DNA from 3 places in the Thalassotalea insulae genome. Region 1 is predicted to be linked to each of the others. Evidence: predicted binding sites of a transcription regulator. Region 1 holds the regulator's gene; each other region holds the start of a gene.
The links. Region 1 encodes FNR, which switches genes on or off when oxygen is low (the NO sensors DNR and NnrR bind a similar motif). Its sites were predicted from a motif close to TTGATCTAGATCAA; they were not measured.
Positions count from the first base shown of each region.

Region 1 (10,954 bases):
CAGGAAATAACGCAGGTCCCATGGCTCCCATACGTGCAATGCCATGACATGACTGACAATGATCGTGATAAAGCTGCTCGGCACTTTTTTGGGTTTGTCCAGCGTTTGCCACGGCAAGACCACAAGTTAAGGTGGTAAAGGTTAATGCCGCCAGCGTCGATTTAACGCCACCCGAAAAGCCTAAAGATAAAGAATTCAGAGAAAAAGCGGTATTCATAGTGACTCCAATTATGCCAAACAATTATTTCTATGCAGATCTAACGGCTAATGTATCTAACGATTGATAGTCATTAGCATCCAAAAAACCCGGGGTTTTCAGTTGTTGTCCGGTTAGCTGATTAACTACTTCACCAATGACGATCAAAGTTGGCGGTGTGATTTGATGTTTTTCCACCAATTCGACCAAGGAGCCAATAGTGCCGCGATAGGTTTGCTGCTCAGGTTGTGTACCCTTGCGAATTAGCGCTGCCGGTGTATTTGCATCGCGGCCATGCTTAATCAACTGTTCAGCAATTTTCGGTAAAGTATTTATCCCCATATAGAAAACCACAGTTTGACTTGGGCTCGTCAGGCTTTGCCAGGGTAAATTTAGCTGGTCATTATTCTGAATGTGACCAGTTATAAAAGTACAGCCCTGAGCGACACCACGATGGGTTAGCGGAATACCGGCATAAGTGGTGCAACCTGATGCGGCAGTGATCCCCGGACAAATATGACAACTCACACTATGCTGAAGTAAAAACTCAGCTTCTTCACCTCCACGACCAAAGATAAAGGGATCGCCACCTTTTAAGCGTAATACCCGCTTATTTTCTTTTGCAAAATCAACCAGACACTGATTAATTTGAGCTTGTGGCACGCAGTGTTTAGCCTGTTCTTTACCGACGTAAAATCGCTGACAGTTTTTCGGCAACAACGTCAGAATCTCTTCACTAACCAGTCTGTCATAAACAACAACATCTGCTTGTTCAATAAAACGCATTGCGCGAAGGGTTAACAACTCAGCATCTCCTGGACCTGAGCCGACCAAGGCGACTTCCCCGGCATTAAGTTGCGATTTTCCATAATATTTGATTGCTGTCGCTGAATGAGTCATATTAATACCTTTACTGTCGCCTAGTGGGACATAGTTGCTAAAATTAAATTTCTATTGCCAGAATGCGCGCATTATTTGCCTGCTCGGTTAAATGACTAACGCCTATTTCATCATCATTTAAATAACAACCAGGATCTTCAGACCATGCATCACCAGTTTGGGCAAACGCTCTGGTTCGGGTGTTACCACCACAAATAGTTAAATATCGGCATTGTGCGCAGCGCCCTTTAACCGGTCTGGGCTCTTGCCTAAACGCCAGCATTAATGGGTCTTGAGTGTTTTGCCAAACATCTGAGAATTTTTGTGTTTTGACATTCCCAATTGGGTGGTTCCACCAGTAAGTGTCCGGATGTATCGTGCCAGTATTGTCGATATTGGCGACATTCACCCCGCTGGCATTACCGCCCCAGTTAATCAAGCGTTGATGCAAGTTGGCGACTCGCTCAGGGTATTTTTCACCAAACTTTTCAGTAACCCATTTAAGTAAAAACACCCCATCGGCATCGTTATTACCAGTGACGAAATCTGTCTCTATGCCTTGTTCAATATGGGAATATGCCCTTTCAAATAATAGTGCCATAGCCTCTTTGGTCATTTTAAACATAGCGTCCTGTTCAGTATTACGCTTACCTCGACCAGAATAATTGAGATGGGACAGATAAAACTTATCTACTTGATATTCTTCCATTAAATCAAGCATTGCCGGCAGATCGTTGAAATTGTCTCTGGTCAGACAAAGACGCATACCGACTTTAATACCCGCTTCCTTACAGAGTTTGATCGCATGCATCGAGGTTTTAAAACTGCCCTTTTGCTGGCGAAATTCATCATGAAATTCTTCCAGACCATCAATACTGATGCCGACATATTGATAATCTGCCTGCTTGATCAGTTCAATGTTTGCTTCATTAATCAAGGTGCCGTTCGTTGATAAAGCGACATAAAAGCCTTGTTTCTTAGCGTATCGAGTGATATCAAAAATATCCGGACGCATTAAGGGCTCACCGCCGGATAAAATCAACACAGGAACCTTCGCCACTTTTAGATCATCGATGGTTGCTTTAATTTGTTCAGTATTAAGCTCATCCTTAAAATCCATATCTAACGACGTCGAATAACAATGTTTACAGCGTAAATTACAGCGGCGGATCAGGTTCCAGATCACCACAGGTCCCGGCATTTTTCGCGCTTTGTTGGGCGGCAGATCATCATGAAAGGTTTTGAGTAACTGAGATATTCTAAACATAACGCACTAAGCCCCTATGGTTTTTTGCTTAAGACGCAATCCGGTCTTTTTCAAAATCTTGCTACTGGTTAACATATCATTGGATTTAACGGTAATACCTTGATTTGCATCATCACTGCTGCGTTCTACTAACACATCTTGCAACAAATCTTTGATCTGGCTTCGATATTTTTGAATTTCTGCTTTAGTTGTGCCATGAACCATAGCAAATAAGTTGTAATTCCAGTTCGGTAAATGACGCGGCCTTAAATAGCAATGGCTGACAAATGGCAAACGGCCGACCAGTTCGCCAAATTTTGACGCTTGTGCATCGTCAATATCCCATACTGTCATACCATTAAATTGATAGCCCAGCTTATAATGATTTGGCACAGCGGCAATGCGGCGAATAATGCCTCTGTTTTTAAAGTCTTCCGTCATTACCAAGGTTTGCTCAACGGTAATACCCAGTTGCTCCGCCAGCCAATGATATGGCTTGTCAACAATCGGCAATCCCTGTTGAGTCAACACTATGTATTGCCGCTCAAGCGCTGTTAATTCGTTAGACTGGCAAGTAGAGACCGACATAAAACTCCTCCAGTTTAGGAACATTTAATACCGTTAAGCCAGTTTTTTTCTCGATGGCATTAACTACCTGATCAATCTCCTGCTCCGATTCAGTAGCGATAACAAACCACATGTTGTAAAGATGATCACGGCGATAATTATGAGCAATTTGCTCAAAACTATTGACTTGCTCAGTAACCTGCTCAAAATCTTGCTCCGGAACACTTAATGCGGCCAGAGTAAAAGCACCACCTAAGCAGGCCGCGTCATACATAGGGCCAAAACGTGTCAGCACTTTTTCGCTCATTAGCTTGTTTAATGCAGCGATCACTTCCTGTTCACTGGCGTCTACTTCCGTTGCTATTTGAGCAAACGGCTGTTCACATATTGGTAAGCCCCTTTGTAACAGGTTGATCAATTTACGATCTAGCGATGACAGTTCGGCCAAAGTTGCTGTTTTATTCATACTTAGCACTTTCCTTTTTTAAGGCTTATGATGTTGTCAGCCATAGCGAGCTCCTTGTTGCTTAAAAGCCCGGGTGCTAAATAACACATTTTTTTCGATATGACTCAAATTTAACCTTTCGGTAATTGCTTGTAACTGGGAGATAACCTTGGCCCTTTCAATGCCATGGATCATGCAAAATAGGTTATATGGCCAATCCGGTAATCGTCTTGGCCGACGATAACATAAAGACACTTCCGGACATTGCGACAGCTGTTTAGCTATGCCATCTACTGCCGTATCTGCAATATTCCAAACCACCATGGCATTAGCATTAAAGCCAAGTTTTCTATGCTTAACCACTAACCCGAAGCGGCGAATAAGTCCTTGCTGTTGCCACAGTTTTATCTGCTCAATCACTTGTTGCTCAATAAATGGCGATTCTGCCAAACCAATTTTCCTAGCTAAGGCTAAATAAGGTCTGCTGCAAGTTGGCAGTCCTTGCTCAAGCAAGCCGCGCAGTTTTGCTTGTTGCTCTGCGTTTAATGCAGGAAAAATAGTTACCTGTGTTTTTTTCTGCTTGCTAGTCGCTAAATTTATCGATAATGACATCGTTAGTGCCCTACCTTATTAACTGTTGCAGTACTATTGGTGCTAGCAAAATCGATAGTAAAGCCCAGATCTATATGGTACGAAGCTTCCATCGGCAACACTAAAATTGGCAAGCCAGTCAATAACTCTATTTGCTCTAATACCCGATTAAGTGCTAACAAGTCACTGGCGGTCACGACAAACCACAAGTTGTAATCATGTTCCCGTTCATAGTTATGATTAACCTGCTCAAACTGATTAACAATGGCGGCAATTTTATCCAATTGCTGTTCAGGTACCGCCATGGCAGCAAGTGTACTGGCGCCTGCCTTTTTATGGTCAAATACCGCACCGACACGAGATAATGCCTGATACCGATGAAGCTCTTCTATTGCTTCGATCACTTGCTGTTCACTTACCGCCAGTTGCTCAGCAATTTCCACGTAAGGTTGTTCGACTAGTGGGAAACCCTTTTGATAACGATTAATGATCCGCTGCTGTAATTCACTTAACCGCACTTCACTTAAATTTAACTCACTCATAATCACAGACCTATCTGGTGAGCACGATTAGTAAAGAAAATACCGCTCGGGCTTTTAACTGGCAGGGTTTTTAATAAAGCTTGGCTATTGGTGTCGTAAATTTGTACTTCATTATTGTCACGAACTGAGATCCAAACATGTTCTCCTCTTGGGGTAAATTCCATATGCAATACCGCCGGCCCTGGCTGTAGTGTGTTTACCAAGTCAAAGGTTTCGGTATTAAATACCTGAATGGTATTGTTATCTGGAAAGGCAAAGTTAACCCAGATTTGACGGTTATCCGGCTGTGCCATAACAAATACTGGTTGGCTGTGCGCCGGAATTTCTGCAACCTGCTGCCAGGTTTTAGTGCTAACGACTAACACCTTGTGTCGCCCCACGGCCGGGACGAAAGCGTAATCACCTGCCATTGCCCATCCTTCAAGGTGTGGCATTTTATAAACTGGCAGCTTTTTATCCTCTTTACCATAATTGGGCAAAATACGCCGTGTGCCTTTTTCTGGATGCCACAAATCAAGTAACGCCATGCCATCTTCACCAAATAAGCCGGCAATATAATATCTACCGTCAGGACTGATCAGTGCGTCATAAGGAAACAAACCGATATCGGTAAATTTAGTCAGTTTCATTTCTGGCTTGGAAAAATCAGCGATCCAAGTTTCATGACTGTCAAACAGGCTGAAAACAAACTTATTACCCGGTGCATCAACCAATCCCACCACTTTAGAACGATATGGCTGTCCATCTTTAGTATGCCCTTTACTCGGCACAACCGTCGCTTGAATATCTGCAACCAACGCCAAAGTCTCACTGTTAAACACCTTAACGCCACCCGGGGTGTAATTGGAAACCGCCACCAGTTTTCCATCCTGACTAATGGCGCCACCGATACTGTTACCGGATTGAATCACCCGCTTGGCAATCTTATCTTGTAATAGATCCACTTTTGTTAAACCACCGTCACGACCAAAGACATAGGCATAACGCTGATCACGAGAAAAAACGATCGAAGCATGAGATAAATCACCTAGGCCATTCAATTCACTCAGCAAGGAATTATTGCTATGTTCGACAATTTGCACCTGGCCGCTAGCTCTTTCAATAATGACGCCGATATCGCCAGTTGAGCGCAGTGTTGTTACTTTAGTATTTTCTTTGACATCCGTGGTTTGACTACATGATGACAGTAAAGACACACTGACTAATGCTACTGCGATTATTGCTAAAGATTTATTCTTTCTCATGGTTCATCCCTTGTAATAACAGCTTGCTGATCCACAAAGCTTCTTGTTCATTAATGATCGACTTCCACGGCGGCATTGCCGTACCTGGCCTGCCGTGGGTAATAGTGTTTTGTAAAAGTAATAAGGGCTTATTTTTTAGCGCCTCTTTCGTTAGTGCCGGTCCTAAGCCACCTTTTAATGTCATACCATGACATGAACCGCAGTCCTGTTTCACAAGGTGAATAAGCTGCTTTTGACGCGCTTTACTGATGGAAACCTGGCTGGATTTCGCATGTAACGCCAAAGGGTAAAACGCAAGTACAGTAGCTAACGCCACGATTGAGCAAATTTTGCTTATCCCATTCACTTTTTAACTGCCTTTATTACCGTTAACTGATAGGTGCAAGCTAATTTATCGAAAGTACTAAAACAATTTGTTGTTGGAGATCATGCTTTTTATCTTGAATAAGCAGATTGATTGATTCAAATCACATTTGCGGCAAATTAACAAAATTATGCAACTATTAAGGGCTGTTAATCTTTGCTGTTTGAATTTAGTTGACCCCTTTAGGCAGCATCTGTTTGGCATTTCTACTGTGTTGCCCCGCATGGATGTGGGATAAGGTGACTTTGCAGGAGCATAAAATCATTACCGCTTGATTTGAGTAGAATGACTACAGGTCACAAACGCTGCAGTGTATCAATACCAAACAAGTTGCTACAAAAACAAACTTGAGATCAACAGACTCTAGTTTAGAGCGAAGATTTTTAAAAAATTATCTTTTAGATTCAACGGCGTGATATCATCTATACCAAAGTTATAAGCTTAGTTAAATTAATGGAAATCGATTATTTTTCCGCATTTATTATCGGCTTGATGGGCTCAGGGCACTGTATCGGCATGTGTGGTGGAATCACCACCATGTTTACCTCTTCCTTAGCCAAAGACGCTAAAAATCATCCACTTTACGTTATCAGTTACCATATTGGCCGCATCTCATCATATGCATTGATTGGTGCAATAGCCGGCTTTACCGGTTCACTTGCCGCCAAAAATATCGGTTTACCGATCACCGGATTAAAAATCATCGCTGGCATATTTTTAATCTTACTCGGCCTCTATATGGGCCAATGGCTGATGTGGTTGACTAAGGTAGAAATGCTTGGCAAACACTTGTGGCAATATATTTCGCCATTTAGTAAAAAATTATTGCCGGTTAACAACTTAAAGCAGGCATTGTTACTAGGTGCACTATGGGGCTGGTTACCTTGTGGTTTGGTTTATTCAACCTTAACTTGGTCACTGGCTAGTGGTAGTGGAAAAACGGGGGCGTTAATTATGATGTGTTTTGGTTTAGGAACACTCCCCGCACTGCTATTTTTATCTTTTGGAATAGTGCAAGGGCAGCAATTATTCAAAAATGTTCGCGTCAGAAAGTTCATCGCTTTACTACTCATTGCTTATGGCATTTTTACATTAAACATTGCATACAGAACCCTATTTTAATACCATAGCAAAGGTAGCAACCAAGATTGAGTGATAAAGGATTTTATGTATAAGAATCAATGTTCCGGTCAGCAGCATATCCACTGCCAAAATTGTAGTATTAGTGAGCTATGTCTGCCTTTCTCGTTAAACGATCGGGAGATGGATACGCTCGATCAAATTATCGATCGTAAACGCCCAATCCATAAAGGTGAAGAGCTGTTCCAAGACGGTCAGAAAATGCAGTCCTTGTATGCAATTCGCTCTGGTACTTTTAAAACATTTACCGTGAATGAAAGTGGCGAAGAACAAATTACCGGTTTTCACCTCGCTGGTGATTTACTTGGCTTTGATGCTATTGCTGCCACTGAGCACCCAAGCTTTGCTAAGGCATTAGAAACATCTATGGTCTGTGAGATCCCTTACAATACTTTAGATAACCTATCGAACAGCATGCCGAAATTAAAAAAACAAATTTTGCGCATGATGAGCAGTGAAATCAAAACCGATCAACAAATGTTAACTTTGCTTAACCGTAAAAATGCCGAGCAACGTTTAGCAACCTTTATCAGCTCATTAAGTGCTCGTTATCAAGCACGTGGCTTATCAGCAAAAGAGTTTCGTTTAACCATGACCCGCAGTGATATCGGCAATTATATTGGTTTAACCGTGGAAACTATTAGCCGCTTATTAAACCGTTTTCATAAGAGCGGCATTATTCAAGTTGACGGTAAACTCATTACTATTTTAGATATAGATAAACTAAACGAGTGTGCTGATTTATAAATCAGCACACCTTGTGTATTCCTCCCTACTTTTACTACTTCCTCAACACTAAGATTGATCAAATACTTTTTGATTTAAAACAAAGTATTAATGTTTAATATTGCCGTATTCTCGCTATACTGAAGATAAGTTAATAACCAGTTTTATCTTAATTGGAGCGGATAATGGAAAAGTATCAAAAAATATTAGCAGTGATAGATCCAACAACTGAAGAGCAAAAAGCCCTGAAGCGTGCAGTAGAGTTAGCGAAAAAAACGGGAGCTATGATCACCGCATTTTTGTCGATTTATGACTTTTCCTATGAAATGACAACTATGCTATCAAGTGATGAACGCGAAGCTATGCGTCAATCCTTAATTAATGATCGTATCCAGTGGCTCAATGACATAATTGATAGTATCGACCATCAAGATCTCACTATTGACAGCAAGGTGATTTGGCATAACCGTCCATTTGAACCTATTATCGAACAGGTATTAAAGCATCAATACGACATAGTCATCAAAGGCACCCATCAGCACGATAAACTAAAATCTGTAATTTTCACCCCAACCGACTGGCATATTTTAAGAAAATGCCCATGCCCTGTTTTATTGGTGAAAGAGCATTCCTGGCCAATTAACGGCAATATTGTGGCCGCATTAAATGTTGGCAGTGATGAATCTGAACACCAATCGCTCAATGTCAAAATAACTGAAGAAGCCATTCATTTATCTAAACTTATTTTAGCCAATATTCATTTAGTCAATTCTTTCCCTGGTACACCGGTAAACATTGCCATTGAAATCCCTGAATTTAACGCCAGTGAATATAACGATTCGATGTTTAACCATCATAAAGAAGCGATGGCAAAACACGCGCAGAGCTATTCAATTGGTGAAGAGCATACCCATGTAGTTGAAGGTTTACCCGAAGATGTCATTGAAAATTTATCAAACGAGTTAGATGCAGAATTGGTTATTTTAGGCACGGTTGGCCGTACGGGTATTTCTGCCGCTCTAATTGGTAATACAGCAGAACATGTTATCGATCGACTGAATTGTGATGTTTTGGCATTAAAACCTGATGGCTACGTCTCCCCTATGGCGGAATAATCTTAGGCTGATGACAACAAACTGAGCGTTAATACCTTTGAGATAAGATGTTACTTAACGCTCAGTTTGTATATAATACGCGCCGATTTTTGATTTAAATATGATGAACGCGCGATGGCCAGTACTCTACTTACAAATACATTAACTTCACAGCAAAAAACACAACTCAATAAACTTGAGAAAAGACTTCGTCGTCATGTTGGTCAAGCAATTGCCCAATATAATATGATTGAAGATGGTGACAAGATAATGGTTTGTTTATCTGGCGGCAAAGACAGTTACGCGTTACTATCCATCTTGTTGATTTTAAAGGAATCGGCGCCGATACATTTTGATATTGTTGCTGTTAACCTAGATCAGAAACAGCCAGGCTTTCCTGAAGATGTGCTGCCCAATTATCTTGCTTCACTCAATGTTGATTATAAAATTATCGAAGAAGATACCTACGCAATAGTCAAAGAAAAAATTCCTGAAGGCAAAACCACCTGTAGTTTATGCTCACGCTTACGTCGAGCAGTGCTATATCGGGTAGCTAAAGAGCTTAATGCCACTAAAATTGCGCTAGGACACCACAGAGATGACATGATAGAGACTATGATGCTCAATATGTTTTACGGCGGCAAATTAAAAGCGATGCCAGCCAAACTAGTCTCAGATAATGGTGAACATGTCGTCATTCGCCCATTAGCCTTTTGTAAAGAGTCTGAGCTGATTCAGTATGCTGAGTTGAAGCAGTTTCCGATCATTCCATGTAATTTATGCGGTTCGCAACCCAATTTACAGCGACAAAACATTAAACAAATGCTGAACGACTGGCACGATAAATTCCCTGGTCGTATCGAGTCAATGTTCACCGCGATGCAAAATGTCGTGCCGTCTCACTTATGTGACAATAACCTGTTTGATTTTAAAACCATTACCGTCGACTCAGGTGTCATTAATGGTGGTGATGTCGCTTTCGATCCATCTGACGACCTAGCTGTCACGCCATCAACAGCCCCCTCTTATCACCAAGATAATGCCCAACAGCTTGATATTGTTGAAATAAAATAATGAGCAACGCCGATACCGCTAATAGCATGAGAATTTAATTATGTTTGAAAGAATTTTTGCCCTTAATGCCCATCATACTTCGATTAAACAAGAAATAATTGCCGGGATCACTACGTTTTTAACAATGGCCTATATTATTTTTGTTAATCCCACCATGCTGGCTGCAACAGGGATGGATCATGGTGCTATTTTTGTTGCCACCTGCCTGGCCGCAGCTCTGGGTTGCTTTATTATGGGACTGCTTGCCAATTATCCGATTGCCTTAGCACCAGGCATGGGATTAAACGCGTTTTTTACCTATAGTGTGGTCCTGGAAATGGGCTATAGCTGGCAAGTCGCACTTGGTGGTGTATTTCTCTCTGGCTGTATTTTTACCTTGTTAAGCTTATTTAAATTAAGGGAATGGATCATCAATTCCATTCCTCATGCTTTACGTTTTGGTATCGCTGCTGGCATTGGCTTGTTTTTAGCTTTTATTGCGTTAAAAAATGCCGGCATTGTTGTTGATAACCCGGCAACCTTTGTTAGCCTTGGCGATGTTACTGCGTTTCCAGCGGTAATGGCAGCATTGGGCTTATTCCTGATTGTCGGCCTAGCAAATAAACAAATCAACGGCGCGGTAATGATCTCAATATTAGCTATTACCTTAATAGGCTTACTTGCCGGTAATATAGAATATCAAGGGCTGATATCATCGCCGCCGTCGATCAGCCCCACGTTGATGCAATTGGATATTGCCGGCGCTTTCAATGTTGGGATGATCAGCGTTGTTTTTGCATTTTTATTTGTCGATTTATTTGATACCTCAGGCACGCTGATTGCCGTTGCACAAAAAGGAGAGCTACT
Region 1 covers NZ_BSST01000001.1:4,309,488-4,320,441, forward strand. The annotation lists gene QQK06_RS19265 (nitrite reductase) at 1-217, opposite strand, end outside; gene cobA (uroporphyrinogen-III C-methyltransferase) at 248-1,096, opposite strand; gene nirJ (heme d1 biosynthesis radical SAM protein NirJ) at 1,140-2,342, opposite strand; gene ahbB (siroheme decarboxylase subunit beta) at 2,349-2,909, opposite strand; gene QQK06_RS19285 (Lrp/AsnC family transcriptional regulator) at 2,884-3,354, opposite strand; gene ahbB (siroheme decarboxylase subunit beta) at 3,391-3,945, opposite strand; gene QQK06_RS19295 (Lrp/AsnC family transcriptional regulator) at 3,948-4,466, opposite strand; gene QQK06_RS19300 (cytochrome D1 domain-containing protein) at 4,469-5,710, opposite strand; gene QQK06_RS19305 (c-type cytochrome) at 5,697-6,056, opposite strand; gene QQK06_RS19310 (sulfite exporter TauE/SafE family protein) at 6,528-7,196, shown strand; gene fnr (fumarate/nitrate reduction transcriptional regulator Fnr) at 7,242-7,961, shown strand; gene uspE (universal stress protein UspE) at 8,126-9,055, shown strand; gene ttcA (tRNA 2-thiocytidine(32) synthetase TtcA) at 9,170-10,108, shown strand; gene QQK06_RS19330 (NCS2 family permease) at 10,149-10,954, shown strand, end outside.

Region 2 (10,954 bases), 4.1 Mb from region 1:
CAATAAAAAATATTGGCGCTTCAAATACTTGCTTTGGAATTTCCTTATCAGCTGCCACACTATGGATGGCAAAATTTTCATTTAATAGTCTTAACGTCAATGTCGACATAGCGTGATAATGTTTATTTGTTGGCTTTGTTTAACTATACCGTCCAAGGTTAGTGAATGCTAGGTGATGTGGAATAGTTTCTTTGCTGCGCTGTGAAATAACTGTTCTGTGATTTCGTGAAAACCATGTGTTTATCTGGTTTTAGCTGTCAAACTTAAGCTTTACAGGTGTTTGTTAGGTTTATTTGGTGAAAACATTAGTTGTTAATCGTTTTTATGTTTTATAAATGATATCCACAAAAGCTGTGGATATCATTGTGAGCAACCTATGCTTAGTTAGTTATCATGATGAAATATAAGAATAAAATCACTAGTGCGTTTTTTAGCTAGCTAATAATTGTACGATTTAAGATGTGAATTAAACGAAAATGTCAACTTGATGCAAGATAACGCAGATAATGAGTAAATATCTGTGTTATCTTGTTTGTAGCCGGGAAATTTCTTCAGTTTATTTGAGGAAATTATTGATTTTGCTTAGCCTGGATCGCCGTCAACGCTATGGTGTAGACGATATCATCTACCAGCGCGCCACGAGATAAATCGTTCACCGGTTTATTCATCCCTTGTAGCATCGGACCTATGCTGACAACATCTGCAGAACGTTGTACCGCCTTGTAGGTGGTATTGCCGGTATTTAAATCAGGAAAAACAAAAACGGTGGCTTGACCTGCCACTGGGCTATCAGGCGCTTTTTTCTTCGCGACATTTTCCATAATCGCTGCATCATATTGCAGCGGCCCATCAATGATGATATCCGGTCGTCGGGCTTTGACTAACTCCGTTGCTTTCGTCACTTTCTCCACATCTGCACCTTTACCTGAGCGTCCGGTACTGTAACTGATCATTGCTACTTTAGGTTCGATACCAAAGTTTTTGGCAGAATCCGCAGACTGAATGGCAATATCTGCTAATTGTTCGGCATTTGGTTCAGGGTTTATCGCGCAATCGCCGTAAACCAGTACTTGATCCGGTAATAGCATGAAAAACACGGAAGAAACCAAGTTACTGTCGGGGGAGGTTTTGATTAGTTGTAGCGCGGGGCGAATGGTATTGGCGGTTGTATTTACTGCACCTGAAACCAGGCCATCAACTTGACCCTGTTGTAACATCATAGTAGCAAGTACAGTATTATCAGTGAGTTGCTGCTGAGCGACAACTTCGGTCATGCCTTTGTGCTTTCTTAACTCAACAAATGGCGCAATATAATTATGTCGAATGGTGTTGGGAGCTGTTATCAGTAATTCGGCTGGTAAGTCTATCCCTTGCTGCTCGGCAATAGTTAAAATGGTTTCTTTATCACCTAATAGCTGGCAACGGGCAATTTTGCGTTCCACACAGATCGCCGCTGCCTTAATCGTTCTAATATCCGTGCCCTCCGGCAATACGATTAGTTTATTCGCGAAGCGGGCAAGTTCCGTTAATTTATGACGAAATGCGGGCGGCGAAAATTTCTCCAGTTCGCTGACATTGTCTTTTAAATGACTTAACCAGCTTGGGGAAATATTGTCAGCAATAAATTGTTTAACTTTTTCGTGGCGCTGCTGATCGTCTGCGGGAATTTCTGGATTAAAATTAAGTAAATGACGAGACGTTTGCCAGGTGTCCCAGGGCACAGAAAGCACAGGTAAGCCTGCTTGTAGTGCCTGTTTACATAAGCGCATAACCTGTTCATTAGGCTGATAACCGTTAGTTAATAATAAGGCCGCTAATTTAGTGCCGTTTAGTGCGGATAGGCAAGTAGCGATAATGATGTCAGTGCGATCTCCTGGAGTGACAATTAACCTGCCCGGTTGTAAATGACTCATTAAATTTTCGGCGCTGCGGGCACAAAAGCTGATGCTGCGGATACGACGATGTTCGATATCACCGGTATTTAATATGTCTGCGTCAAGATAATTACTGATATCAACAACCCGAGGTGCGATTAGATCGATTTCCCAGGCGATAGTGCCTAACAATTCAAAGTTTCGATGGTTAAAAATTGCCAGCTCATGCCACGGTTGCAGCGCTTTATTTTCACCGTATTCGTTTTCACGGGGTAAGAGGCCAAATTCTTCTTTATCAGGGGCATTAATTTTATTAATAATACAACCGATCAGTTTCTTGTTTTTTATGCCGCCAAAGCTGCCGGCACTGACTTCTAACCTGTCTTCAAATTCTTCGATACTGTCACTGTCTGGGGAAGCAACTAGCACGATTTCCGCGGATAATGCCTGAGCCACATCACGATTAATACGGGTTGCATAGGGTTGCCGAGTTGTTGGAATGAGCCCTTCAATAATAGTCACATCAACATCTTTACTGTATTTTTCACAGTTCTCGACAATTTGTTCTAGTACTACATCTTGTAGGCCGTCGCCCATTTTCTCTTCAACATCGCTTAATGACAATGAAAGCGTATGTGTGGATAAGGCAATGGTCTGATTTTTATTTGTTCGTTTATTACGTGACTGTTGGCTAATTGGCTTAAAATGACCAACTTTAATACCTTGTTGCTGGCAGGCATGAACTAAGCCGAGGGCGACACTGGTCAGCCCGACACCAAAACCAACGGGAATGAGCATAATTTTACGAGACATCTTACTTCGCTCCGTTTAATAATTGATAACTTTGCTCGGCGATCACCCATTCTTCATTAGTGGGGATCACCCAGCATGGGCGAGAGTTTTCTGTGCTGATGTTACCGGACTGGCCGAATCGACAATGCTGATTGGCCGACTGATCTTCAGTAAAGTTAAGTAGGGACAATTGCGCTAACACCTGAGAGCGAACAAACTGTGAGTTTTCACCAATACCACCAGTGAAAATCAACCCGTCCAGTTGCATAAAGCAGGGGACAAATGAGGCAATCATTTTTGCAATGCGATAGCAGAATATTTGCAGTGCTAGTTGTGCTAAATCATTGCCGTCAGCACTGGCCTGTTCGAGTTCGCGGCAGTCGTTGGTTAATTGCGACACCCCTAATAAGCCGCTTTCTTTGTTGAGTAAAATATTGACCTGCTCAAGGCTGTAACCAAGTTGCTCGACTAAGTGAAAGATAATGCCGGGGTCGATGCTGCCACTGCGCGTGCCCATCATTAAGCCTTCAAGCGGAGTTAACCCTAGGCTGGTATCGACACTTTTGCCGTTTTTTACTGCGCTAATACTACAGCCGTTACCTAAATGAGCGCTGATGAAATTGCATTGCTCTAATGGTTTATCTAGGATTTTTGCTGCATTTTTACAGACAAAGTAGTGGCTGGTGCCATGAAAGCCGTACTTTCTAATTCCGTGCTCTTTGTAGAGCGAATAGGGTAAAGCATATAAAAATGCTTTTTCTGGCATGCTTTGATGGAACGCGGTATCAAAAATAGCCACTTGTGGTAAGTTGCTAAATATCGTTTCGGCAGCATTAATGCCTTGTAAATTCGCTGGGTTATGCAAAGGAGCCAGTTTGGCCAGTTCATTAATACTGGTTTTGACTTGTTCGGAGATCAAGGTGGGTTGACTATATTTCTCACCGCCATGTACTACTCTATGACCAATCGCACAGATGCTGCTATGCAGTGATTGTTGTGTTAAAAATGCGACTAATGACTGAATCGCTGCCTGATGATCATAAGGGGAGATTAACGGTGTTGTTTGTTTAATTTCACCTTGTTTAAAGCTTATCAGGGCATCTTGAGTAAATAATTTTTCAGCCAGTGCGAAAAATATAATATCGCCATTAACGGGATTGATTAAAGAGCACTTCAGTGAGGAGCTGCCACAGTTGATTACTAATATATTGTTTTTCATGTAGATTATTTGAGTGTTCAGATTAACGTCAGTATAGGCCAGAATCGGCGTTTGATATTTGATTTGTTTCAATGTTTTCACGATAAAAGAGATTTTCGAGTTACCGCTAATTTATGCTATCTTTTAAGTAAGAGTTGTTATAATGTGACGCATTATGAATGTAGTAGAAATTGTAAAGTTGGGTCGCAAATATATGCAGTTGTGGCCAGAAAAGGCAGAATTAGCCAGTTATTTTGCCGAATATCGTTCTATTCAGGTGAGTCGCTTAGCCTGTCGATACTTGCCAGGTATTGCTATTTTTGTGTTGGTCATGCAATTATATTTAGGTGGTTTACCTCAACTGCCACAATCCATTGTTTACACTGTCTTTATATTAAGTGTTCCGATTCAAGCATTAGTAATGCTTGGAGTTAAAGCGGATAAATACTTACCTCCGGCATTGGCTGCCTGGTATAAAGAAGGGGTGGCTAAGATCAATCAAAGTGGCGGGCAATTAAAGTTATCTATGGGTAAGCCGCGTTATTTAGATTTAGCGCAGTTGCTACATGTAAGCTATGCTAACGCTCATCATCATTCTTAATTGTTAGCCACTTTTTATTATGTGAACCCTCACAAAAAGGCTGATTAGTACTTTTGCCACAAGCACACCCAAAATATTGTTTGTCGGACTCTACTGTGACTGCAAAAGGACGTTCTGCTGCACGCTTTGCCTAAGCCATATAGTCAACTCTTTGCGATATAGATGACGTTGAGCAAAGTCATTTTTGATACAAACGAATTAAAAAATCTGCCTGACAACTAAAATCTGTCATTTGCGCGAGGGTATGTTTAACCTGCTCAGATGCCTTAAAGGCAAAAGGGGTCATCGATAGCAAGTTAAGAATATCATCGCCTGTTGCTAAGTTCATTTGATAGGATAATTGCTGCTCTGTGACTAAGCGTAAGTGTTCAATCGGTTGTCTGGTGATATCATGTTCGTTAGCGTTTTGATAGATTTTTTCTTTTAATTCAAACAAATGACGTTTCGCAGGTGTCACGGTCAGCAAATAACCCGATGGTTTGAGTACCCGGGTAAATTCTTGCTCTAAAATGGGGGCATAAATAGAAAATAACCAGTCAAAGTGCTGATCGTGAAATGGCAGCTGCGACAAGGTGCCAACGCTAAAATGACACTGGGAATATTTTTTCGCTGCTTTTTTTATTGCTTCTTTGGCGATATCGATGCCATAAACCTGATTGTTATCTGTTTGGTGCTGATGAGTGTAATAGCCCTCACCACAGCCAGCGTCAAATAATGTGCCGCTGGCATTTCCATATTGCTGATAAGTTTCTACCAGCTTTTCAATCAGCGGTTGATAATAACCTTGTTCAAGAAATGCTCTGCGAGCATTGACCATGGCTTTGTTATCACCGGGATCTTTAGAATGCTTAAACTGTACCGGTAACAGATTGACATAACCCTCTTTCGCTTTATCAAAGCAATGATTGTTTTCGCAGCGAAACGTTCGTTGCGTAAGGGTTAAGGTCTGCTGGCAAATAGGGCAGCGATATTGGGCTGGCTTTGACATAAAAAATGATCTATTTGACTTGTTTGGTTTGAGCTTAGCAGAGGAAATAACTTCCCTCTGCATTATGTTTGGTTATTGAAACACTGACCAGATGGGCGCGTGATCAGACGGTTTTTCAATACCGCGTAATTCGTAGTCTATATCGGATTCAACACAGCTGGCGGCAAATTTTTCCGTAGCTAAAATCACGTCAATGCGCAGGCCACGGTTATCATCAAAACCACGTGAGCGATAATCAAACCAGGAATAACGCTCTTCTCTGTCAGGATGTAATTCGCGGAAGGTATCTTTAAAGCCCCAGTTCATTAAGGTCGCTAACCATTCACGCTCTTCCGGTTGGAAACTACATTTACCGGTTTTTAACCAGCGCTTGCGATTAGGTTCACCTATGCCAATATCTAAATCAATCGGCGAGATATTGATATCGCCCATCACTACAACATGCTCATCTGGGGTATGATGTTCATTTAAATAAGTCATTAAGTCTTTATAAAATTGGCGCTTATAAGGGAATTTGGTTTCATGAGCAATGTTATCCCCTTGTGGAAAGTACCCGTTTAGTACCGTCACTTTTTCATCAGCTTCATTAGTGGTTTGTACCATGATCATCCGTTTTTGTGACTCTTCCGTATCGGTTGGGAAGCCCTTAGTCACCACGTCAGCCTCTTTTTTACATAGCATAGCCACACCGTAATGGGCTTTCTGGCCGTGAAAATAGACGTGATATCCCATGGCTTCAACATCCGCTAATGGAAAAGCATCATCATGCACCTTAATTTCTTGCAGACCGATAATATCAGGTTGATGTTTGTCGATAATGGCTTGTAGCTGGTGTAAACGGGCACGTAGGCCGTTAATATTAAAAGAGATGATTTTCATCAAAATACCTGAATGGGAGAATTATTTTTGCCAGATGTTAGCACGAATATTTATTGAGATGAATGTCTTAGCTAAACGAGTCATTTGTTTTTGTTCTGCGCAACTAATTCAGGACACTTTTCTTAAGGAATTTTGTTCATAATCTATTGGCGACAGATCACCATTAGCTGAATGAAGTCGTTCTAAGTTGTAATAGCGCATATACGCCGTTACATCATTTCTCATATGATTACGAGTCGGTTGTGGCACTTTCAGTAACCAGTCATGTTTTAGGCTGCCGAAGAATCGTTCAACAACCGCATTATCCCAACACGCACCAACATCGCCCATACTGGATCTGATACCATAATTTGTCAGTAAATGACGATATCGCTTACTGGTATATTGTGAACCTCTATCCGAGTGAAACACTAGCCCCTTTGGTGGTTGGCGTAAGTTATAAGCTTTCATCATCGCTTTACTTACCAAATCAGTCGTCATGCGCTTATCAATATGCCAACCAACGATACGACGAGAATATAAATCCATAACAATGGCTAGATACATCCAACCTTCACCAATCCTCAAATACGTCACGTCACCAGCCCACACTTGATTTGGAGCGACAGGGTTAAAGTTCTGGTTCAACAAATTATCAGCAACAGCATCACTGTGCTTACGCTTAGTTGTTACCTTGTAGGCCACTCGTTGAGTAACCACTAAGCCAAGTGTTGCCATTAACTTTTGAACGCCATAATCACTGACATTAAAGCCCTCTCTGCGTAATTTCTTTCTAAGCTCACGATAACCCAAGCTATTTCTACTTTTCTCGAAGAAGTACTTTGCCTTTCGATATAAGTTCAGTTGCTCTGCTGTGATGATTTTAGCTGGCCGTTTGAGCCAAGCGTAATACGCAGAGCGGCTGATATTCATAATCTGGCAGAGTTTAACTACTGGAAATGCAGAAGATAGCTGCTTTATCGTTTTGTACGTTACTTGGTTTCCTTTAGCAGGAGGGCGCTGGCCTTTTTTAATATCTCTTTTTCCATCCTTAGCTCTTTATTTTCCTTGCGTAACCTCAGCAGTTCAGCCCGCTCATCGGCATTTAAACTAGCACCTGATTGCTCTGCTTCAAGCTTGGCTTTCCAGTTATAAAGTAATTTATCCGTGATACCCAAAGATGCTGCGGCCTTCGGTACGCTGTAGCCTTGTTCGGTTACTAATGCGACGGCTTCTTGTTTAAATTCAGCCGTGTAACTTCTGTTTATTCGTTTTGTCATTTAACACCTCAATAATTGGATTATATTCCATTATTAAAGTGTCCTGTTTGATTAAAGCAGATCAGTTTCAAAAGGGCGGTAAAACCAGGATTTTTCAACTAGACCATGCCTGTAAGATAGCGGCAGCTAGCCTCAACTTTTTGTTAAGTCGAGGCTAGCTAAGGTTAATCATTAAAAGAAAACTTGCACTTGATTGTCTTGAATACGGGTTTGATAACTAATAACCGAAAGTTGCTCATCGTCCAGGCATTTGCCTGTGGTCAGTGAAAATCTTTCCTTGTAAAGCGGTGAGGCGACAAATATTTCTCCCTCGCTATCGCCAATTATACCGCGATAGAGCACGTTAGCTTTACCTGCCGGATCCCAGTTGGTGATACTATAGACCTGATCATCGCTAGTTAGAAAAATGGCCAGTTGCTGCTCTTGCAGTAAGGCGCATACTCCTGAGTTCTTTACTAAATCTTGCTTGTGACAGATAGTTTGCCAGTTTTTTGCTGTGCTCATGTTGTCTTCCTCCTGATTAAGCTGGGTTTACTTCTGTGACTTGTTGACTATCGCTAATAGTGACAGTGTCAATTAACAGTCCGGCGGCGGCTTTTTCAGTTATGGTTGCAGGACGGATTTGTTCGCGTTCATTGACGAACTGAATGCTGGGATCTGATTTTTCTGAGTTAACGAATTGTCTAAAACGTTTTAGTTGCTCAGGGCTTTCTATTGTGGTTTTCCATTCACATTGGTAACTGTCAACCACAGCAGCCATTTGCTTTTCTAATTCATCGTTAATGCCAAGGTGATCATCAATTACCACTTTTTGCGCGTATTCCAGACCACCTTCTAAGCTTTCCAGCCATACTGAGGTGCGTTGTAAACGGTCCGCCATCCGAACGTAAAACATTAGATAGCGATCGATATATTTTACTAAGGTAGTATCGTCAAGGTCGGTGGCAAATAAATCCGCATGGCGTGGTTTCATACCGCCGTTACCACTGACATATAAGTTCCAGCCATTTTCAGTGGCGATAACGCCAATATCTTTACTTTGTGCTTCCGCGCATTCTCTAGTACAACCGGAGACCGCAAATTTTACTTTATGTGGTGTACGCAGCCCTTTGTAGCGGTTTTCTAAAAATATCGCCATCGACATGCTGTCTTGCACGCCATAGCGGCACCAGGTACTGCCGACACAAGATTTTACTGTTCGTAGTGATTTACCGTAGGCATGACCGGTTTCCATGCCGGCTGCAATCAGCTTTTCCCAGATATCCGGCAGTTGATCGACCCGGGCGCCGAATAAATCAATACGTTGCCCGCCAGTGATCTTAGTGTAGAGGTTATATGCTTTGGCAACTTCACCGATAACGATCAATTTATCCGGAGTGATTTCTCCACCTGGCATCCGCGGTACGATGGAGTAGGTACCGTCTTTTTGCATATTCCCAAGATAAACATCATTGGTATCTTGCAGCGGTAAGTGGTCGCTTTGCAAGATATAATCGTTCCAGATCGAAGCAAGAATCGATGCCACCGCCGGTTTACAAATTTCACACCCTATGCCTTGACCATGCTTTTCTATCAAGGTATCAAAATTACGTATTTTTTCTGCCTTGATAATATGAAACAGTTCGGTACGGCTATAGGCAAAGTGTGAGCAAATGTCTTTTTTCACTTCCAGTCCGCGTTTGGCAAACTCGCTATCGGCGACAGTTTTTAATAATGCAGCACAGCCACCACAGCCTGAGCTTGCTTTAGTGCTGGCTTTGATCTCTGCTAAGTCGGTATCGCCATTATCTATGGCATTGATGATGTCACCTTTAGTGACGTTCAAACATGAGCAAATGGTGGCGCTATCGGGCAAGGCATCTACGCCTAAACTCGGCTTTTCGCCTGAGCTTGGTAAAATTAGCGCGTCGGGGTCTTCTGGTAATTCAATGCCATTTAACGCGTATTGCAGTAATGAGTCATATTCGCTGGTATCACCTACTAATACTGCACCAAGCAGGTTTTTACCGTCCTGGCTGACCACTATTTTTTTATAGATCAGATCTCGGTCATTTTGATAGGTAAAACACTGAGCGCCCGGGGTTTTTGCGTGGGCATCTCCAATAGAGCCGACTTCGACCCCCATTAATTTTAGTTTGGTACTCATATCAGCGCCGGTAAAGCTGTCGCTTTCACCGTGAATATGTGCTGCAGCTACTTTTGCCATGCTATACCCTGGTGCAACTAGGCCAAAGATAAAATTATTCCATAGCGCACATTCGCCAATGGCGTAAATATCTTGCTCTGAGGTTTGGCATTGATTGTTAATAACAATACCGCCGCGTTCGCCAACGGTTAAGTCAAATTCACGGGCTAAATTGTCATAAGGGCGGATACCGGCAGAAAATAAGATCAAGTCAGTTTCTAAATAGCTGCCATCGGCAAATTCCATCCGATGAACACATTGCTTGCCATCGACAATTTGTTGTGTCGCTTTTTCGGTATGAACCGTGACTCCAAGTGCTTCAATTTTTCTCTTAAGTAACTGACCACCGGTAGAATCTAATTGCACCCCCATTAATTGAGGAGCAAATTCTACCACATGAGTTTCTAAGCCTAACTCTTTTAAGGCATTAGCAGCTTCCAAACCTAGCAGGCCACCGCCAACAACAACGCCCACTGTACCTTGGGCCGCAGATGCCTTGATTTGCTCTAGATCGTCTATGGTGCGATAAACTAGGCAATGGGGACGCTCTTTACCTGGAATTGGTGGTACAAAAGGATAAGAGCCCGTCGCTAAAATCAGTTTGTCATACGAATAGCTTTGTCCTTGTTCTGTGGTAACAGTTTTTGCTCTTTTATCAATATGACTGACTTTGGCATCTAAGTGAAAATTGACGCCAAGAGTTTGATATTGCTCAGCTGTGATTAACGCTAAATCGCTTTCTGTTTTACCGGAGAAATACTCGGATAAATGAACTCTATCGTAGGCGAGGCGAGGCTCGGCGGATAGTACGGTGATTTGGTAATCCTCATACTGGCTGAGTTGTTCGACAAAGTGATGGCCCACCATACCGTTACCTACCACTACGATTTGTTGTTTACTGATTGATTGAGGCTGTGCATTTAAATCCATAGTATTTGTCCTACTATATTTTGCTCTGCGCGCATTCATACTTACTTAAGGTGCGGTAATTTGCGTCGAGACAGAGTATTTTCGTTATCATTGCGTTACTTAGATAACTAAGAGCAAGCACAATGCCATTTGGAAATAGTTATAAATAACAGTAGGTTGAATGGTTTTGTTGTTTTTGTTTTAAGCTTTTTGCACTAGCTTGAACGAAATTTTGCACTAAAGCAGGGCGGCGTAGGATAGGAAATAAA
Region 2 covers NZ_BSST01000001.1:220,360-231,313, reverse strand. The annotation lists gene QQK06_RS01095 (ACT domain-containing protein) at 1-109, opposite strand, end outside; gene pta (phosphate acetyltransferase) at 570-2,687, opposite strand; gene QQK06_RS01085 (acetate kinase) at 2,689-3,885, opposite strand; gene yfbV (terminus macrodomain insulation protein YfbV) at 4,040-4,465, shown strand; partial or broken gene QQK06_RS01075 (CDGSH iron-sulfur domain-containing protein) at 4,443-4,547, opposite strand; gene rlmA (23S rRNA (guanine(745)-N(1))-methyltransferase) at 4,644-5,453, opposite strand; gene xthA (exodeoxyribonuclease III) at 5,526-6,332, opposite strand; one part of gene QQK06_RS01060 (IS3 family transposase) at 6,441-7,315, opposite strand; one part of gene QQK06_RS01060 (IS3 family transposase) at 7,315-7,591, opposite strand; gene nirD (nitrite reductase small subunit NirD) at 7,763-8,095, opposite strand; gene nirB (nitrite reductase large subunit NirB) at 8,112-10,706, opposite strand.
Region 2: QQK06_RS01085 (acetate kinase) is a predicted target of FNR. The motif match lies at 3,944-3,957, and genes of this name have one in related genera.

Region 3 (10,954 bases), 4.0 Mb from region 1:
AGTGGTTTATGATGCAAAAACGCTTAAGGAAAAAGCACGCATTAAAGGTTTAACCACACCAACAGGTAAGTTCAATGTGTATAACCGCATGAATCACAAAACTTAATATTCACATTAAGTCATGAAGCGAACAAGGGTAAAACCTTGTTCGCAATCCTTTAATCTCGCTAACCATAAATGAGTCTATTATGGCAAAACTTAGATTTACAGAGCCTAGTTTTTGGTCTCGCCGCTTAATTTTAGGGACATCCGTTGCTGGTGCCGTGGTATTTTTTGTAGTAGGTATTATATTTTGGGGCGGATTTAACACCGCAATGGAAGCTACCAATACCTTAGATTTTTGCACTAGCTGTCACGAAATGGAAGACAATGTCTACCAAGAGTATAAGCCAACCATTCATTATTCAAACCGCACAGGGGTTAGAGCGATTTGTTCTGACTGTCATGTCCCTGATCCTTGGGTTCACAAGGTTGTCCGAAAAATTCAAGCTTCTAAAGAAGTATTTTATTGGTTAACGGGTAAGATTGATACCAAAGAAAAATTCGAGGAGCACAGGCTGTCATTGGCGAAAAGCGTATGGCAAACAATGAAAGATACTGATTCAAGAGAATGTCGAAATTGCCATAATCTAGAATCGATGAATCCAGAATTTCAAAAACCTCGAGCCCGTATGCAACATTTAAATGCCATGGAAGCTGGGCAAACTTGTATTGACTGTCATAAAGGTATTGCTCATCACAATGTTAGAGATAAATTAACCGAAGAAGAACTAGAAACATTAGAAGCGCCGAACCCTGACTATGTCCGTGAAATTCCTGAAATGTATAAAATAGGACTGTTACGTGCAGAGCAGAAAGAACAAGCGCAAAAAGCAGTCGAAAAAGCTGAGAAAGAAGCTCAAAAAGCAACAATTCAAGCGAAAGTTGAGCAAGCTGTTGCGCAAGCACTGGCAAATGCAGGGGCAAGTTCACCGAGCTCTGAAAACTCAGCGACAAACAAAACTTTGTCAACAGATAACATTAATGTCGATTGGAGTAAATCTGCTTCTACTGAAATTTCAGTATTTTATCCAGGTACAGCATCTCTTGAGTGGATTTTAGGTCGTAAGCATGGTGGCAAACGCGCTTTCACTAAAGGTGATCGCTGTATTGAATGTCATGGCGAAGAAATAGCGGATATCGGACAAAATATAGTCACTGGTCAAAGCGAAAAAGATCTAGAGCCGAATGTTATCCCAGGTAAGCGTGGTAGCTTCCCTGTCACTATCGATGCAACCCATGATAAAGAATATTTATATTTGCGCTTTAGTTGGGAAGATGGTGAGCATGCGCCAGTACCATTTGTTGATGGTGGCAAAATGGATCCCGAAAACCCGATTAAATTGGCATTAATGATTGCAACTGACGATTTAGAATATGCAGATCGTGCAGGTTGCTGGTCATCTTGCCATGCAGATGCTTCAACTATGCCTTTCACCCCTGAAAAAGATGATTTATTAGGAAGTGATTTGGCCAAAAGATTGGACCTCAATTCTGGCGTCACTAAATATGTTAAGGAATCTCGCACTAAACTAGAGTTAAAAGGCCGAGGTGGCAAAGCATTAGGTGGCTGGGATAAACTCAAAGACCAATCAGCTATTGATGCTGCAATGGCCAATAACCAATATTTAGATTTACTTCGCTATAAATCTGGCAATGGAGAAGTTGAAGATGGCCACATTCTCGCTGAACGTAAGATGCATAGTGGGCAAGGCGCAGAAGTAACAGCAACACTAAATAGCGGAACATGGTCAGTGATATTTAAGCGTAAACTAGCGTCAAATAAGCCAGGAGATTTAACTATTGAATCAGGCAAAGTCTATAACTTTGGCTTCGCTATCCACGATGATTATTCAAAAGCCCGTTATCATCATGTCTCTTTTGGCTATAAATTGGCACTTGATAACGCTGAAGCGGAAGTTAATGCCACTAAGCAATAACACTAACTAATTCGCATCAATTTAAAGGCCTTTGTTTGCAAAAGGCCTTTTTTATATCAACTAAATTGTAATAGCTCATATTTGAGGTGACAGTTTTGTTTGACAAGGTTAAACATAATTTTCACACAGCTATGAGCACCTCCGACAAGAGTGAATTTGAGGCCATCACTGCGGTCTGATATTAAATCTTTGACTCAATAAAGCAGACGTTCAGTTGTGCTAATTCATCACAAGAATAACCCAAAAATCACAAATGTTGGCAAAGCTAAAAAATTATCCTTAATACCCGTTATAATTACCAGTATGTGTTGATACAACGACTATTCGGTTTTTTGGTTGTATTTTGGAGGTAACCCTATGGCACAACCACTTAAATCACTCACCTATGAGGATGTTGAATTATTTTGTGAACAAACCCTGAAAACAGGTACCTCTGTCACCTTAGAGAGTGTACTAGAAAAGTTTCCCAATGACTCTATTGATGTCGCTGCCTATTTTCACCAGTGGCATCAACGGAAATTGAATCAATCGTTAGCCTCTCCTGCACAAAATTCAGATAACAACTCAGACAGCAAATCTGAAATTCCGCCTAGCATTAGCCAAATAATGCAAGAAGAAATAGCCAAACAACAAGCCAGCCAAGCTGGAGAGCAACAAACCTTACTCGCTAAACAGCAAGACATTGAACAAATTCTTTTAGCTAAAAGCCAAGAGTTGCAAGCAAACCTTGACAGTCAATCTAAGTTTGTAGACGAAACTCATCAACAACTAAAACAACAATCACAAGAATTTCAGGAGAAATTTCAACAGCTAACTAGCGGCTACAACGATGAAGTTAATTCGTTAAAGCAACACCATCAGCAATCGTTAATTGCCCAACAACAAGCACACCGAATAGCGATTGAAAGCATTATCAATGAAAATGAAACGCAACTAGATAACCTAACCGAACAAGTTACGCAATTAACCGAAACGAATACATTACTCAAGGCGAAAGCTGAACAATATCTAGCAAGTCAGCAACAATTAAGCGTGCTACAAACAACCATAAGCCAACTTGAACAACAGTTAGCTGAAGAAAAAACAAAACAAGAACAACATATTGCAGCGGCAAAAAATCAATACCGAGAAAGTCTCAACGCATTACGCGATGCTCAGCAACAAGAAATAAGTGAATTAAATACCTGCCATCGAAACGAATTAGCAACCTTCTCTTCTCAGAATGTACAACAATTTGACGAGACCAACGAACAACTGAGCGAAATACAACAGGAAAATAAAATTCTGGCACAACAACTTGCAGAAGAACAATCAAAATCTGCCAACTTACAATCACGCTTAGTTAATGTTAGTAATGACATCGCCAATGATAAGGCAACTCAGACTAAATTACTGGCATCGCTTGAACAAGCAAATGCCAAAGTTATCACGCTTGAGCAGCAACTATCTCAGCAAGAAACTGGTTTAACAGTAGAAAGTGATTTAAATGCGCTTGAAAAAGCAGAGCGAATGATCGCTGCTTTAAGTGGTGAAAACAACAAATTAGCAACTCGACTTGAACACATAAAAACAAATTCAGTTGCAACGATTGAACGATTAACCGATAAATCCGGTCAAGCAATTGCTCGTATTAAAGAACTTGAATCACAGCTTGAATTAGAAATACGAACTAATAGTTCTGCCAAAGAAGAAAGAATAACACTCAAAGAACAACTAGAGTTAATGAAGCATAACCAAGCTTCAACATTTGAACGATTAACTAACAACTTAGAGCAAGCCAAAGCAAAAATAAAAGTTTTAGAAGAACAACTTGCTGAGATAAAGCGTTAACCGAATGTAAGAGCTAACAACAATGATACCTTACACTTTTTCACTAGTGCCTTACATATACATAACTAATTATTGCACCTTGACTGAAGCCATTGCTATTTTTAGCTACTGATAAATAGAGTTAGTATTACTCTGTGCAAATTGATCCAGATTAACTCAGAGGCAGAAGTGTTCAACTATACTGTCAGTATGAATTATTACATTAAGATTGACTATGCCTATGAAGTTACAACAATGGCGAAATGTAACGAAAATAGCGTTCTTTTTACTGTTTTTATTCGCCCCTCTACTCGACATTTTCCGTTTTGACCTTGAATTAGGTCACTTCATTATTTTTGCTCAGCCTTGGACGCTTAGTATTGAGCATATATTAACAGGTGATGGCGATGCCTTTGATGCTGCCATTCGAATATTTACCCGAGTCCTATTACCTGGAATCGGGTTTGTCGCGATAACGGGTTGGCTGATTTGGAAATATGGCCGAATCTATTGTGGCTGGTTGTGCCCACATTTCTCCGTAGTAGAGCTAATTAATCAGTTAATGTTAAAACAGCTAAACCGCGTTACTTTATGGGAAAAGCCTAGCCAAACGGTTGCAAAATTTGTCCCGAAGTTTATCGTTTTTATTACCGCCTTTAGCATGGCGTTTGTCTGGGCAGTCGGCCTATTAAGTTATCTGTTAGACCCTAAAACTTTGTTAATAGATTTAGTGCATTTTAATTTGGGCTTTGGCGCCAGTGTTTTCATTGCAGTCGCTACAACAATTTTTACCTTAGATTTTATTTTTGCCCGTCATGTGTTTTGTAAATACGGTTGCGCATTAGGGTTGTTTCAGAGTTTGATTTGGATGGCGAATAAGCAAGCCATGGTGGTAAAGTTTGATCGAAAAAGGGCGAAAGCTTGTCGGGAATGTGCACTGAACCAAGCAGATAAGCCCTGTGATCAAGCATGCCCAATGCGTTTACCGACACGTAATATGAAACGGGCCAAGTTTACTTGCACACAATGCGCGCAATGTATTTCTGCATGTCAGCAAGTACAGTTAAATAACCCAGAAGGAAGCTTGCTAACTTGGGTACAAGGGGCAGAATCAGAAGAAGTTGACAGACCTGCAGCAAAGTTTGAAGATTTAACAACAGTCAAGCAAGCTAATCGTATTTCAATAAAAGAAATTAACTAAGGCAAGCACTTATGAAAGCGTTTTTTACACTAGTATTATTCACTTCTGTGAGCATCAATAGTTACGCTAAAGATGTTATCGTAGAGATATATAAAAAAAAGTTTATTCCAAGCGAAATAACCATCAATGCTGGTGATACGGTCATTTGGAAAAACATCGAAAAAAGGCAATACCATAGTGTTTGGTTTAAAGCATTAGTAAATGAAGAACCCGACTATTTTTTCCCCGGTGAAAATTATCAATATACCTTTGAAAAAACAGGAAAGTTTGATTACATCTGTGGGCCACACCCTAAAATGACAGGCGTGGTAAATGTGATAAAGCCATAGTAATTGATGTATTCAAGCAACATTAAAATTTTGCACCTATTGCTCAATTACAACAATTGATCCCCATCAATTAACCGCTATTCTATTTTGCTATTAGCCACTGTAAGGCGTATCGTGAAACGACTTATTTTATTGGTGAATCTAGTGTTATGACCACAGTCAATTTTAATACCAAGCTAAATGAAAAAAATGCCTTATTTTATAAGGAACAAGAGCGCGAAGTCTCTGTGTTTGAATACGCTTACCAGCATAATTTACCCTTGTTAATTAAAGGACCAACGGGTTGTGGAAAAACACGTTTTATTGCCCATATGGCGGAAAAACTGAACAAACCTCTTTATACCGTAGCTTGTCATGACGATCTAACGGCTGCTGATTTAGTTGGTCGTCACTTGATAGGTCCTGATGGCACCTATTGGCAAGATGGTCCGTTAACTAAAGCCGTACGAGAAGGTGGTATTTGCTACTTAGATGAAGTCGTTGAAGCTCGTAAAGATACAACGGTAGTACTGCATCCACTTGCTGATGATAGAAGAGTATTACCGCTTGAAAGAACGGGAGAATTAATAGAAGCGTCACCTGACTTTATGCTGGTTGTTTCCTATAACCCAGGCTACCAAAATTTACTTAAGGGCATGAAGCCAAGTACACGACAACGATTTGTTGCGTTAAGGTTTGATTATCCAAAAACGGAAATTGAACAAGATATTATCATCAACGAAGCAGGAGTTGATGCCCATCTGGCATATAAACTTGTTGAATTAGGTCAAGCACTAAGGAAACTAGAACAAAGTGACTTAGATGAAGTAGCCTCTACTCGTTTACTCATTTATGCAGCCAAAATGATGTCTAGTGGTATGAATGCGTTAGACGTATGTCGAAGTTGTTTAGCTGAGCCGTTATCCGATGAGCCAGATACCGTCAATGCGATTATGGATGTCGCAAGAATTTACTTCGATGAGTAGTAGAGTATCTGGTCCGATAACTGAAGCGAGCAACAGGCTACCTGGTGACTTAGCCATGTGGTTTTTTATTTTAGCTGAGCTCACTGTTTTTGCTATTTTCTTTATTGGCTTTGCTGTATCAGAGCAACTAAATATTGAGCTGTTTAAGCAAGGCAAAGCTCAATTACATAAAACCGCTGGTGTGATAAACACTATTGCGCTGATCACTAGTAGCTTATTTGTTGCCCTTGCTGTACGAGCTATTCATCAAAAAAATAATCAACTTTCAATTCAGCTTTTGACATTGGCGCAACTGTGCTCCTGTGTCTATTTATTATGTAAATCCTGGGAATACCATTCGTTATTTGAACTAGGCTTTACTATAGAAACGAATGTTTTTTTTACCCTCTATTTTTTAATCACATTTTTTCATTTTTTACATGTCATTTTAGGTATGGTGATTTTAGGGTTTATTGCGGTAAAAGCTAAAACTGATAGCTACCAACATGATGTTTCCGGATTTGAATCTGGTGCCTGTTACTGGCATATGGTAGATATGGTATGGATAATTTTGTTTCCGCTTGTTTATGTTATTTAATAGTAATTACCCGAACTGCGTGAGGTAGTAGTATATGTTGTCAGCTAAATCAGCCGTTATATCATGGGGTATTTTAACGATACTAACCGTTTTATCAGTATTGCTAGGGACATACAGTGGTCAAAAAAGTCTAGTCATCTTTTTAGTATTAGCTATGGTATTTGTTAAGGGACAACAAATAACCGATATTTTTATGGAGCTAAAAACAGCGCCTAAGTTATGGCGACGACTGCTGCTTAGCTATGTCATCATCATACCATTGGTTATATTTTTAGTGTATGTGATCTAAATTAACGACTTTGCTGACATAGGAGTAAATATGGCAACTTCTCCAGTGCACAAGAAAAATGCAGCAATACTCTATCAGTCTCTTTACCTGGCAAATTTATTATTATTGCCTGGCCTATCCTTTCTCTATTTACTCTGGTTGTTCTTTCAACGCAAGCAAGATAAGGGATGGCATAGATTCCACCTATACCGAGCAATACAACTCTCTTTATCTGCTTTCATATTACTTATCCTGCTCCCTTTAGTTGTCATTATTGCAACGGATAATGTCAGTTCATCAATTATGGTAATGCTGGTTTATTTCATTACCTTACACACTCTTTTTGTCTTAATTGGCATGCTTAATATTGCTAGAGCAATGGCAAAAAAAACGCCTTTATTTTGATCTAGCGTATGTTTTTATAAGCTTTTATTTTTTCTTTCATTACTTTGATAAAAAGTTGATTTCTATCAAGCCTTTGACCTTTACAACTACCTATTATTAATTCGGTTTTATTACTTACTTTTAAGGGAAATACCATGTCTGATAGCTTTACTAAAGGCATGGCTCGAAATATTTATTATGGAGGAAGTATATTCTTCATATTAATATTTTTGGGCTTAACCTTGCACACAACAAAAGAAATGCCTAAACGGGATCATCGTGAAAATATTACCGAAGCTGTAGAGCGCGGTAAGGAGTTATGGGAAAAAAATAACTGCATAGGTTGTCATACATTAATTGGTGAAGGCGCATATTTTGCTCCTGAATTATCGAATGTATATCAACGTCGCGGTGGTGGAAATTTAGATTCATTCAAAGCATTTATGAATGGCTGGATGAAAGCACAACCATTAAATATTCCTGGTCGCCGTCAAATGCCTAACTTTCACCTAACTGATCAAGAAATTGATGATTTAGCTGAATTTTTGAAGTGGACGGCAGAAACCGATACTAATAACTGGCCGCCAAACGATGAGGGATAATGCGATGAATACTCTAAAATATCAATCTCAAGCAGTCGCAAAGCCTTATTTTGTTTTTGCTTTAATTTTATTCGTTGGTCAAATTTTGTTTGGCTTATTAATGGGCTTACAATACGTCGTTGGTGATATTGATGGTGGTCTTATTCCGTTCAATGTTGCACGTATGGTACATACCAACTTACTGATTGTTTGGCTGTTATTTGGCTTTATGGGGGCCGCTTATTATTTAGTACCTGAAGAATCAGAAACTGAACTCTATAGTCCTAAATTAGCCATTGCGCTATTTTGGATATTTGCCGTCGCTGGCGTACTAACCATTCTTGGTTATCTGTTAGTGCCCTATTCTAAACTTGCGGACTATACGTTAAACCATATCTGGCCAACGATGGGACGTGAGTTCTTAGAACAGCCGACAATTACTAAACTTGGAATTGTAGTTGTTGCATTAGGTTTCTTATTTAACTTAGGCATGACAATACTTAAAGGTCGTAAAACCGTTATTAATATCGTGTTGCTAACTGGTCTTGTCGGCTTAGCCGTTATGTTCTTATTCTCTTTCTATAACCCTTCAAACTTAGCGCTAGATAAGCTTTTCTGGTGGTATGTCGTGCACTTATGGGTAGAAGGTGTTTGGGAATTGATCATGGGTGCGATTTTGGCCTATGTCTTAATCAAAATAACTGGTGTAGACCGTGAAGTTATCGAAAAATGGTTATATGTCATTATTGCAATGGCGCTGATCACAGGTATTTTAGGTACCGGTCACCACTTCTATTGGTTAATGACGCCAGAATACTGGCAGTGGATTGGTAGTGTCTTCTCTGCACTTGAACCTTTACCTTTCTTTGCCATGGTATTGTACGCATTTAATATGGTCAACAGACGCCGTCGTGAGCATCCTAATAAAGCTGCCACCTTATGGGCATTAGGAACAGCGGTAATGGCGTTCTTAGGCGCTGGCGTATGGGGCTTCTTACACACCTTGGCTCCGGTCAACTACTTTACCCACGGCACGCAAATTACCGCAGCCCACGGTCATATGGCATTCTATGGCGCATATGCGATGATAGTAATGACCATTATTTCTTATGCTATGCCGAAGATCCGCGGTATTGGTGAAGCAATGAGCAACCGATCTCAAGTATGGGAAATGTGGGGCTTCTGGCTAATGACCGTTGCCATGGTATTTATCACCTTATTCCTAACAGGTGCTGGTGTACTCCAAGTATGGTTACAACGTATACCTGAAACAGGTGAGGCATTAAGCTTTATGGTGACACAAGATAAACTCGCTATTTTCTACTGGTTACGTGAAGCTGCGGGTGTCGTATTCTTACTTGGTTTAATTGCTTACCTATATAGCTTCTTTGTTGATAAAAAAGCAGCTGAAGCTTAATATTTATTAGCGATAAAATACTTATAATGATTGGCCGTGCTATTAATTAGCGCGGCCTTTATTTATTTAACCTCAGGTTATTTAGGATAATTTACCAATGGCAAACTCCCAAGCTATCAGAAAAACGACGCCACACCTGCTACAAAAAGTAGCCAAAATTATCGCTGTAATAAGCACTTTGGTGGCAATAAGCTGTTTGATCTATGCCACAGTATTTATCGATCAACAAAATGATGTAATGAAGGCAAGTTTCGGCGCTTCGGCATTTTTCTTTTTTATGATCGCCATAGTATTAAAAGTCATAGCAGATACCAACCTGCCAAACCTTAAAATTTCTGATAATAAGGAGAAATAACCATTAAATAGTTAATTGCTACAACCTCTTTTGATTTAAGTCACAAACTCTGTTGACTAATATCATTACACTCTAGTTAATTACACCTGAAATAGTGAACAAATATGGAAGAGTGGATTGGTGGTCTATGGCATAAATATATCACCCGAAAAGCGAGCGAAAATTTTGTTGATGCAGAAGTCAGTTTTGCTGAGGTCAATAAATCCGTTGGCGTGGTATATCGTGCGTTAGGTGGCGAAAGCGTAAAACGAATTGAAGCTGCCAGTGCCAGAGATTATATTGTCAGGCGAAGTCTGCTACAAAAAATAGCAGGAGAAAACAAGCAATTAAGCTTAGCATGGCAAGATGATGAAAGCTTAAGATTACCCGAAAAACTCGCCGTTTTTCCCGATAAATCCCTCAATAGAGATCTCTATATTTGGCTGGCGGTATTAGCGGCACATCAGCAAGGGAAATTTAACCATTGGGCGATAGATAATCAGCAGCTCGTTGTTGATGTGTTAACCAAATACCCAGCGTTAAAACCGAGGTACCAAAAACTGGCACAGGCCTTTATTAACCATCGCCCTGACTGCAGTAAACGCCCTATAGCAGAGCAACAAATGGAGCAGGCGATCATCTGCGCCATAAAAGAACCTGGCTCAGTTAGTGACTTCCCTACTGTTAATTATGCACCACAAGCTGTATACCTTTGGTTATATCCCTCCGCACATACTGATGCATTAGTAGAGCCTGATTACCAAGAAAACGAGTCCGAAGAAACCGAAAACTCCAATTCTGTCGCTAAAAGTAATGCAAGTCGTAAAAAAGCAGAGCGTGTTGATAACCCGAATGAAAAAGATGGCATGATGATTTTCCGTCTGGAAAGCATGTTTTCATGGAGCGAATTTAGCAAGTTAGATCGAGGCGTAGATGACAGCGATGATGATGAAGACAATACAAGGGTTGCAGAAGACCTTGATAACATTACCTTAAGTAAACAACATGAGCAAAAAAGCGCACGGATAAAGATTGATTTGGACTTACCATCTGCTTCCGAAGATGATATTCCATTAGCTGATGGCATTAAATTACCGGAATGGGATTATA
Region 3 covers NZ_BSST01000001.1:273,538-284,491, forward strand. The annotation lists gene QQK06_RS01275 (cytochrome D1 domain-containing protein) at 1-106, shown strand, start outside; gene QQK06_RS01280 (NapC/NirT family cytochrome c) at 189-1,979, shown strand; gene QQK06_RS01285 (hypothetical protein) at 2,337-3,809, shown strand; gene QQK06_RS01290 (4Fe-4S binding protein) at 4,024-4,989, shown strand; gene QQK06_RS01295 (cupredoxin domain-containing protein) at 5,001-5,318, shown strand; gene QQK06_RS01300 (CbbQ/NirQ/NorQ/GpvN family protein) at 5,468-6,283, shown strand; gene QQK06_RS01305 (cytochrome c oxidase subunit 3 family protein) at 6,276-6,860, shown strand; gene QQK06_RS01310 (cytochrome C oxidase subunit IV family protein) at 6,895-7,149, shown strand; gene QQK06_RS01315 (hypothetical protein) at 7,180-7,533, shown strand; gene QQK06_RS01320 (c-type cytochrome) at 7,668-8,114, shown strand; gene QQK06_RS01325 (cbb3-type cytochrome c oxidase subunit I) at 8,119-9,510, shown strand; gene QQK06_RS01330 (hypothetical protein) at 9,608-9,865, shown strand; gene QQK06_RS01335 (nitric oxide reductase activation protein NorD) at 9,970-10,954, shown strand, end outside.
Region 3: QQK06_RS01300 (CbbQ/NirQ/NorQ/GpvN family protein) is a predicted target of FNR. The motif match lies at 5,375-5,388, and genes of this name have one in related genera.